One region of the Paenibacillus sp. FSL H8-0332 genome, then DNA from elsewhere that is predicted to be linked to it. Evidence: predicted binding sites of a transcription regulator. Region 1 holds the regulator's gene; each other region holds the start of a gene.

What was found. The regulator Rex, encoded in region 1, represses fermentation and respiration genes when NADH is low (regulators of the CRP and FNR family bind a similar motif). The targets are predictions, from matches to a motif close to TTGTGAAATATTTCACAA.
Region 2: NST43_RS28945 (formate/nitrite transporter family protein) is a predicted target of Rex. The motif match lies at 1,352-1,369, and genes of this name have one in related genera.
Region 3: NST43_RS31180 (cytochrome ubiquinol oxidase subunit I) is a predicted target of Rex. The motif match lies at 1,527-1,544, and genes of this name have one in related genera.

The regions. Positions count from the first base shown of each region.
Region 1 is NZ_CP150145.1:4,397,831-4,400,971, reverse strand. It holds gene dinG (ATP-dependent DNA helicase DinG) at 1-984, shown strand, start outside; gene NST43_RS18990 (redox-sensing transcriptional repressor Rex) at 1,123-1,773, shown strand; gene NST43_RS18985 (amidohydrolase) at 1,763-3,064, shown strand; gene NST43_RS18980 (DUF5590 domain-containing protein) at 3,094-3,141, shown strand, end outside.
Region 2 is NZ_CP150145.1:6,647,701-6,650,841, forward strand. It holds gene NST43_RS28940 (hypothetical protein) at 1-306, opposite strand; gene NST43_RS28945 (formate/nitrite transporter family protein) at 422-1,249, opposite strand; gene NST43_RS28950 (FAD-dependent oxidoreductase) at 1,478-2,842, opposite strand.
Region 3 is NZ_CP150145.1:7,133,393-7,136,533, reverse strand. It holds gene NST43_RS31195 (trypsin-like peptidase domain-containing protein) at 1-511, shown strand, start outside; gene NST43_RS31190 (cold-shock protein) at 906-1,106, shown strand; gene NST43_RS31185 (cold-shock protein) at 1,198-1,428, shown strand; gene NST43_RS31180 (cytochrome ubiquinol oxidase subunit I) at 1,658-3,046, shown strand; gene cydB (cytochrome d ubiquinol oxidase subunit II) at 3,050-3,141, shown strand, end outside.

The DNA of each region.
Region 1 (3,141 bases):
GGCTTGTTCAAGGACCTGGCATCCATTAGAGAGCAGATTCGCTTCTTCATGAGCCTGAATGATGAGAATATTGTGTATTGGCTGGAGGGAAGCGGCAATTATAAGGGCAAGTCGCTGCAAATGTATGCCGTTCCCGTAGATGTCAGCACCCAGCTCAGGGAGCTGTTCTTCGACAAGAAGAAGAGCATTATCCTGACCTCGGCCACCTTATCGGTGGATAAATCCTTCCAGTTCATGATGGATAACCTGGGCCTTGGTGAGGCTGCGGAGCAAGGGCGTCTGATGACTGCGCTGCTTCCGTCGCCGTTCAAGTACCGTGAGCAGGCACTGCTGGTCATTCCCCGCGACTTCCCGAGCGTTAAGGGAAGTATAGGGGATGCCCGATTCGTGGACACGCTAGTCCACTCCCTTGCTGAGACGGCTGTAGCTACACGGGGACGGATGCTGGTGCTGTTCACCTCCTACAAAATGCTGCGCCAGGTCTACGATCCGCTGAAGGAGGCACTTGCCTCGCAGGATATCGCGGTGCTGGGACAAGGCGTGGAGGGCGGCAGCCGGAGCAAGCTGATCCGCCGCTTCCAGGACACCCCGGCCTCCGTCCTGCTTGGTACCAGCAGTTTCTGGGAAGGGGTTGATATTCCTGGAGAAGCATTGACCTGCCTGGCGATTGTCAGACTGCCGTTCCAGCCGCCGAATCACCCGCTGGCTGAGGCGAAGTCGGAGCTGCTTCAGGCACAGAAGAAGAACCCGTTCATGAAGCTGTCCGTGCCGCAGGCCGTTATCCGCTTCAAGCAGGGCTTCGGGCGGCTGGTCCGTACGGCGAAGGACCGGGGGATCGTGATTGTCTATGACACCAGAGTGATTGAATCCTATTACGGGAAGTACTTCCTGTACTCGCTCCCCGGTCCCAAGATGGAGCATATGCTCACCGAGCAGATGGTTCCGAGAATCGCCGAATGGCTGGAAGACGGTGGGGTTTCCTAATTCATCCGCTATTGCTATTATTAATAAGTCATGATTAACCTGATGATCCGTTCCCGCCTCCTCTGCCACTCCGGCAGGCGGCGGGGTACGGTTGCTATAATTGTACGGGTCTAACAAAACTTTTAAGGAGGAGAATACATGAAATCGGATAAAATATCGGAGGCCGTCGTTCGCAGACTTCCAGTGTACCTGCGGTTCCTGAACGATCTCCAAAAACGTGAAATCTCCACAGTCTCTTCTCAGGAGCTTGGCCAAAAGCTAGATCTGAACCCCGCCCAGATCCGCAAGGATCTGGCTTATTTCGGTGATTTCGGCAGAAAAGGCATCGGCTACGATGTGTCCTATCTGATTGAGAAGATTCGTCACATCCTGAAGCTTGACCAGCAAATTAATGTTGCACTGGTTGGAGCCGGTAATCTCGGTCATGCCTTGTCTAACTACAACGCTTACTTGAAGGATACGATGAAGATCACTGCCATCTTCGATGCCTATCCGCCGAAGGTGGGCCAGCAGATCAACTCGCTGGTTGTGCAGCCGATGGAGGAGCTAAGCAGTACAATCCGCTCGCAGGGAATCCGGATCGGGATCATTACTGTGCCCGACAGCGAAGCCCAGAATGTAGCCGATATTCTTGTGGATTCCGGCATTGAGGCGATTCTGAACTTCGCACCGGTTATTCTCAAGACGCCTGCCAATATCCGGATTCACGCCGCTGATTTCACTACAGATCTGCAGAGCCTGGCCTATTATTTGCATGATGGAAAGGATGCGGCTGAAGATGAGCAGTAAGATCACGATAATCAAGAATGGGCACTTTCTGGTTCCCGGCAGCGATAAGCCAGTGCTGAGCGGGTATATGACCCTGGATGATGACCTGATTACTTACATAGGTGAAGCTGAGCCGGCAGTGGAGGATGGCGCTCAGGTCGTAGACGGCAGCCGTCTGCTGTTCATGCCGGGTCTGGTCAATACCCATGGACATACTGCCATGTCACTGCTGCGCGGATACGGCGACGATATGGTGCTTCAGACTTGGCTGCAAGAGAAGATGTGGCCGATGGAAGAGAAATTCACTGGTGATGATGTATATTGGGGAACTTCTTTGTCCGTGCTGGAAATGCTGAAGGGCGGCACAACAACCTTCCTCGATATGTATGATCATATGGACCGGGTAGCGGAAGTGACCGAGCAGTCCGGTATTCGTGCTGTGCTGATGCGCGGCGTAATTGGGCTGTGCCCGGAAGATGTACAGCAATCCAAGCTCGCTGAGGCGATTGCTTTTGCCCGTAACTGGCATGGCAAGGCTGACGGCAGAATTACGACCATGCTCTCGCCGCACGCCCCGTACACCTGTCCTCCAGAGTTTTTCATGAAGTTTGTGCAGGCTGCCCATGATCTGGATCTGCCGATGCATACCCATATGTCCGAGACGCGCCATGAAGTGGAGCAGAACGTGGCCGACTACGGCCTTCGTCCGGTCGCACATCTGGAGAAGCTGGGGATGTTTACCCGTCCTTCGCTTATTGCCCACGGGGTTCATCTGAACGATGAGGAAATCGGGATTCTGGCCCGCCATAACGTTGGCGTGTCGCATAACCCCGGCAGTAACCTGAAGCTGGCCAGCGGTGTTGCCCGTGTTCCGGAGCTGCTGAGAGCCGGGGTTAAGGTCTCCCTGGGTACGGACAGCGCGGCAAGCAACAACAATCTGGATATGTTCGAAGAGATGAGGCTGGCTGCGCTGATCCACAAGGGCGTAAGCGGTGATCCAACAGCGGTACCGGCTCCTGAGGCGCTTCTGATGGCTACGGAGTACGGAGCGCAGTCTATTTTCCTAAGCGGTGTAGGCCGCCTTGCAGCAGGGATGAAGGCTGACTTCATCGCGCTTGATATTGACCAGCCGCATATGCTGCCGCATACCGATCTGCTCTCCCATGCTGTATATTCGGCCAGCGCCAAGGATGTGGAGCATGTATGGGTGAACGGCCAGCAGGTTGTGAAGCATGGACAATGCCTGACACTTGATGAAGAAGCCATCCGTCACAAAGCACAGGAGACGTTCGAGAGCCTGCTTAAACGGTAACTCAGGGGAACGGGAAAGGAAGCAGCGTGGTGAAGAAGAAGAGGAGAAAATGGATCTGGCTGGGGATTACCGTGGTG
Region 2 (3,141 bases), 2.2 Mb from region 1:
TCATCCCAAAACAGGAGGCAGGGCAAGCATTTGCGTTAATGCTTTATCGCGGGAAACCAGGAAATTATCTAGTTGACAATCAATCCCGTCTTCCCGCCGCCAGCGATATTTATATTCTATAACCCGCTCTTTCACACGTAAACAAAAATACCTTACCGGCACTGATTCGTTCCCCGGAACCCGGGGTAATGATCCATATGAAACACTCCCTATTTTATTCACCGTGAGATCCGATTTCGTTCCCCCGAATCGGATTGCACGGTGAATTTTGTTTTGTCCGGAGGATAATTCTGCTGTACTTAACACAAAAACACCCCCTGTCTCTACGAATCCCTTGAAGCAGGGAGCCGAGAAGCAGGAAGTGCTTTGACCAAGCTATGTTACAGTCCGGCGATTCACACCGGGTCAGGTTCGATATTGATTAAGCATGTTTCTTCAAGCCCGCAGCAGGGATGCCCGTGGCCGAGTTCACAGCACCCGGCTCCTTGCGCAGATAAGCCATCCAGTACGCCGCAGCCACGAAGATCGCGCCGCCCGTCAGATTGCCCAGCCAGACCGGAACGAAGTTGGCCACATACTGGCTCCAGGTGAAATGTCCTTCGAAGATCGCAGCAGGGATAAGGAACATGTTAGCTACAACGTGCTGGAAGCCGATGGCCACAAACGCCATGGTCGGGAACCAGATACCGAGGATTTTGCCGCTGAAATTATCTGCCCCGTACGACAGCCATACCGCCAGCGCTACGAGCCAGTTACAGCCGATCCCGGAGATAAAAGCCTGCAGGAACGTAGCATCGATCTTATGCTCCGCCATACTTACCAGCTTCTCCAGATACACACCATCTGATGTAAGGCCAACGATGTGACCGAAGAAATAAGCGACGAACAAGGCGCCTGCCAGGTTGCTGAGTGTAATCAGCACCAGGTTCTTAATGACTTCCCAGAAGGAAATCTTCTTCGCAATAAAAGCCAGCGGCACAGCCATCATATTCCCTGTCAGCAGCTCCCCGCCCGCAAGCAGCACCAGGATCAGTCCGACCGGGAACACCGCAGCCCCGATGAAGTTGGCAATTGATCCCCACTCGGCAGGAGCACCTGCAATGACACGAATATCCAGCAAAAATCCGAGCGCGATAAACGCTCCTCCCAGAAAACCAAGAATGAGTACAGTGCTGAGCGGATTATGTGCCTTCTTAACTCCGTTCTCTACCGTCACTTCAGCGATTCCCTGCGGTTTGTTATAAGCCATGATTCCTATCCCCTTCTAATATTACTTAAAATTTGTTCCTTTATGCCATTGTAACGTGATCACAATCACATTAACGTGATAAAAGTCACTATCCGAAAACCCAAGTGAAAGTTTTCACTGACATGTCAAATTTACCATAAAAGCCTGCGGCACGGAATGTTTTTTTCATTCCCGGCTACCCTTGCACAAAAAAAGAGCCCTAAGCGGGCTCCGGCAAAATGTTAGCTTTTATACATGTACAGGTTCTTTGACTGCAGCCAGTTTCGGCAGAGCCTGGAGGCCTGCGGTGTTCAAGAAGTTCCAAGGCTTGTTGTAATGCGGCTGGAAGAAGAAGTCGATGAAGGCCAGCTGGTCAACGGTCATCTTATTCTGGATGCAGACCGATACAGTATTGATCGACTGCGTCAGATCCATCTTGGACATAATCTGCGCGCCCAGAATGCGGCGGGTGGCACGGTCAAAGACCACTTTTACCTGAACCTGCTCGAAGGTTGGCATGAACTCCGGACGGTAGTTGTCAATCAGCATCACACTTTCCGTATTCATTCCCTCGGCTGCGGCAGCCTCTTCCGTCAGTCCGGTTCCGGCAATATTGTCCTCATAGATCTTGATGCCCGACGTTCCTTGCGTCCCCATGTAAGGGATCGTGTTCGAGACCAGATTGCGGGCGACCAGGGTTCCCATACGCACTGCGTTGGTGGCCAGCGGGATATATGCGTGTTTACCAGTTGGATTGTAATGAATCGCGCAGCTGTCACCGGCAGCATAGACATCCGGCAGGCTGGTCTGCATATAATCGTTGACCATAATCGCGCCGTTCGGCAGCATATCCACTTGACCCTTCAGCAGCTCGGTATTCGGACGGAAGCCAATGCAGAGAATGACCAGATCCGTCTCATGTTCACCCTTGCTCGTAATCACCTTGGTCACTCTGCCGTTCTCCCCTGCGAAGGAGGCGACCTTCTCGCCCAGCGCCAGCTTAATGCCGTGATCCTCAAGCGACTGCTGGATCGGTGCGGTGAACTCTTCATCAAGATATTTGCTCAGGATGCGGTCTTCCCCATCAATCAGCGTAACTTCCTTGCCATTCATCTGAAAAGCTTCCACCAGCTCAACCCCGATATATCCGGCACCGACCACAGTGATTCTGTTCACCTTCTGCGCTTCTTCGATAATGGTGTTGGAGTGATTGTAATTCTTCGAGAGCAGGATGCCCTCCATGTCTATTCCTTCGAGCTTAGGCACAATCGGCCATGAGCCTGTAGTCATAATCAATTTGTCAAAAGTATCTTCCATTTCCTCGCCGGTCACGAGGTTGCGGGCTTTCAGGGTTTTGCGGGCGGTGTCCACGTTGATTACCTCATGGCGCATCTTCGTCTGCACTCCCAGCGCGGCCAGCTGTTCCGGGGAGGAATAGAATAGTCCCTGCGGGTCCTTGACCACACCGCCAACGTATAAGGCAATGCCGCAAGACAGGAATGAGATATTATCGTTGCGCTCATACACCGTAATCTGTGCATCCGGGTATAACTGTGCGGTATTTACAATGGCGGCCGTTCCGGCGTGGGTACATCCAATGACTGCTACTTTCATGATTTCTTCCTCCTCCAAGTTGAAAAGCTTATTTAGTAGGGCTTGTGTTTACGTTTGGTTACGTTTGTGATTGTTTTCACTTTATACACTGATTATATTGTGATATTTGTCACATTACAAGCACTTTTGTGATTTTTCTCACAATGTTCACAATTTCAAATTTTAATAACTTTGGAGTTTCACCGCATCATCCACTCCATTTGTGCTGCCGCTGCACTCTTCAACCTTGGCTTAGTTTCCCCCGGAGGAGGGGCATTATGTCTGCCAGGAGCAGGAAACAGCAGGAGGAAACCTGGCCT
Region 3 (3,141 bases), 2.7 Mb from region 1:
GATCCAGACGGACGCTGCCATTAATGAGGGCAACAGCGGCGGCGCACTGGTGGATCTGAACGGTAAGGTAATCGGTATTAATACGATGAAGATTTCCGATACGGGTGTGGAGGGACTGGGCTTTGCGATTCCCGCCAACCATGTGTTGGATACAGCCAATGAGCTGACTTCCAAAGGCCGGATAGCCCGTTCGTATCTTGGGGTATATTCAGTTGATTTGAATAATCCGTATGTGCCGCTGGCTGATGATCAGCGCAAGGAGCTTAATCTTCCGTCTGTAGTAACCGATGGGGTTGTGGTCCTGGATGCTGTGGGACCGGCGAAGGATGCAGGCCTGATGCTTAACGATGTGATCACGAAGTTCAATGACAAGCCGATTACTTCCACGCTGTCGCTTCGCAAATATCTGTACGATCATACCAAGATCGGGGATAAGCTGAAGATTACCTTTTACCGCAATGGCGAAGTGAAACAGACAACGGTCCAGCTTCTTGAGAAGCCTGAGGAATAAAATTGGAAATGGCCGTATATAATAAGGATGCAGTCAGGATTACGGAAACGGTTCGACTGTCCTTTTCAAGAAAAATTGAAGAGGGCGGGGTCGTTTCAAGGCTGAAAAAATGGGGTAAATGGTAGCAATGGGAATAAATATTACTATTTGATCCAACTGGTAGCCCTTACATTGGGAAGAGGTCCTTATAAGGGGAAAAACGGAGAAATTAGGATAGAACAGCTTGCCTTTGTCATTCAGGTGTGGTAACATGAATTTATTCATACAATTGATACCTAATTCTCGCATTGAAAAGGGCTGTCAATCAAAGATACAACCTTTCTCAATGTGTGAATTTTTTCTTTGTCTGAAGATAAAAAGAACATATTAATTTAAATTTGTGGAGGTAACACACATGCAAACAGGTACAGTTAAATGGTTCAACGCAGAAAAAGGATTCGGTTTCATCGAAGTTGAAGGCGGAAGCGACGTATTCGTTCACTTCAGCGCAATCACTGGCGACGGCTTCAAAACTTTGGACGAAGGCCAACGCGTTGAATTCAACGTTGTTCAAGGCAACCGCGGACCACAAGCCGAAAACGTTGTAAAACTGTAATTAATAGAAGGTACCGTCCCCGCTTGTGAAAGTTGGGACGGTCTTTTTTTATCGTTACTGGGCTTGCAACATAAAGGAAGGAGGAACGGCAATGAACTACCGGAAGAAGCCTTTGGAGGAAGTACCAGAAGAAAATACCGCAATATGGGCATGTACCAACGATGAGTGTAATGGATGGATGAGGGATAATTTCGCATTTGAACATGCGCCTTCCTGCCGTCTCTGTCATTCCCCAATGGTTCGTAGCATGAAGATGCTGCCGCAATTGCTTAATTCAAATGGCGATCTCAAATCGCTTAAGAAGGGTACTTCGATTACCTAGACCAATGCCTTTATGAGCCAAGACAACTATATACTATACATGCTGGAAAATGTAAGACGGTGAAACCGTCTTATTTTTTTTGCTTTCTATGTGCAATATTGTGATATTTGTCACAAATATTTTAAATTTCATACCTAAACAGGGTGTTTGATGTGATAATTATCACACTTAAGGCGTCGGAAATTTGACAAAATAGACATAACGAATGGGGAGAAGGAAGGGGAGAAATATGGATACAGTACTGCTGTCACGTATTCAATTTGCGTCGACGACAATTTTTCATTATTTCTTTGTGCCAGTATCGATCGGACTTGCGCTCATAATTGCTATTATGGAGACCATGTACGTAAGAAAGGGCAATGAAGAGTACAAAAGAATGGCGCAATTCTGGGGGAAGCTGTTCCTGATTAACTTCGCAGTAGGCGTAGTAACAGGGATCTTGCAGGAGTTCCAGTTCGGAATGAACTGGTCGGACTACTCGCGCTTCGTCGGTGATGTGTTCGGGGCTCCGCTGGCGATTGAAGCTTTGCTGGCTTTCTTCCTGGAGTCCACGTTCATCGGAATCTGGATCTTCGGCTGGGATAAGGTATCCAAGCGGATTCATCTATTATCCATCTGGCTGGTCGCCTTGGGGACGATGCTGTCGGCATTCTGGATTCTGCTGGCTAACTCGTTCATGCAGCATCCGGTCGGCTTCACATTGAATAACGGGCGGGCTGAGATGAATGACATCTTCGCGCTGATTACGAACGGCCAGCTGCTGGTGGAATTTCCGCATACAGTGCTTGCCGCCTACGCTACAGGCGCCTTCCTGGTGACAGGGATCAGTGCTTACAAATTGCTGAAGAAGCAGGACGTCGCCTTTTTCCGGAAATCGTTCGAGATTGCAGCGATCGTAGGGGTTATTTCTTCCTTCGGAGTAGCGGTCGCAGGACATGCACAGGCCCAATATCTTGTAGAGACACAGCCGATGAAGATGGCCGCATCCGAAGCGTTGTGGGGCGAGAGCGGCGACCCGGCACCTTGGACGGTATTTGCCAATATCGATGTGAAGAATCAGACCAACAGCAACGAAGTTCAGGTTCCGTATCTGCTGAGCTTCCTGTCCTACAGTAAATTCTCCGGTGATGTGAAGGGGATGCTGGAGCTGCAGAAGGAGTATGAAGTAGCCTACGGACCAGGAGATTATATTCCGCCGGTCAAAACAACCTTCTGGAGCTTCCGGATCATGGTTGCTGCCGGCACGTTGATGATGCTGTTTGGGGTATATGCCATCTACCTTATGTGGCGTAAAAAGATGGACAGACCCAATACCTGGTTCATGCGCTTCATGTTCTGGGGACTGCTGCTTCCACCGATTGCCAACACGGCCGGCTGGATTATGACAGAGATCGGGCGTCAGCCATGGACTGTATTCGGACTTATGACTACAGAAGACAGTGTATCGCCTAATATTACCAGCGGACAGGTGCTGTTCTCGGTGATTACTTTTAACGCAATCTATGCCATATTGGGTGCAGTGCTGGTCGGCCTGTTCGTCAAAGTGATCAAAAAAGGTCCTTATGCTATGGATAACGAACATGGTGAATCCCACGATCCGTATAACAAGGAGGGCTAACCAATGTCACTTAATGAATTATGGTTTCTGCTGATTGCGGTGCTGTTCGTCGGGTTCTTCTTCCTGGAAGGATTCGACTTCGGCGTAGGGATGGA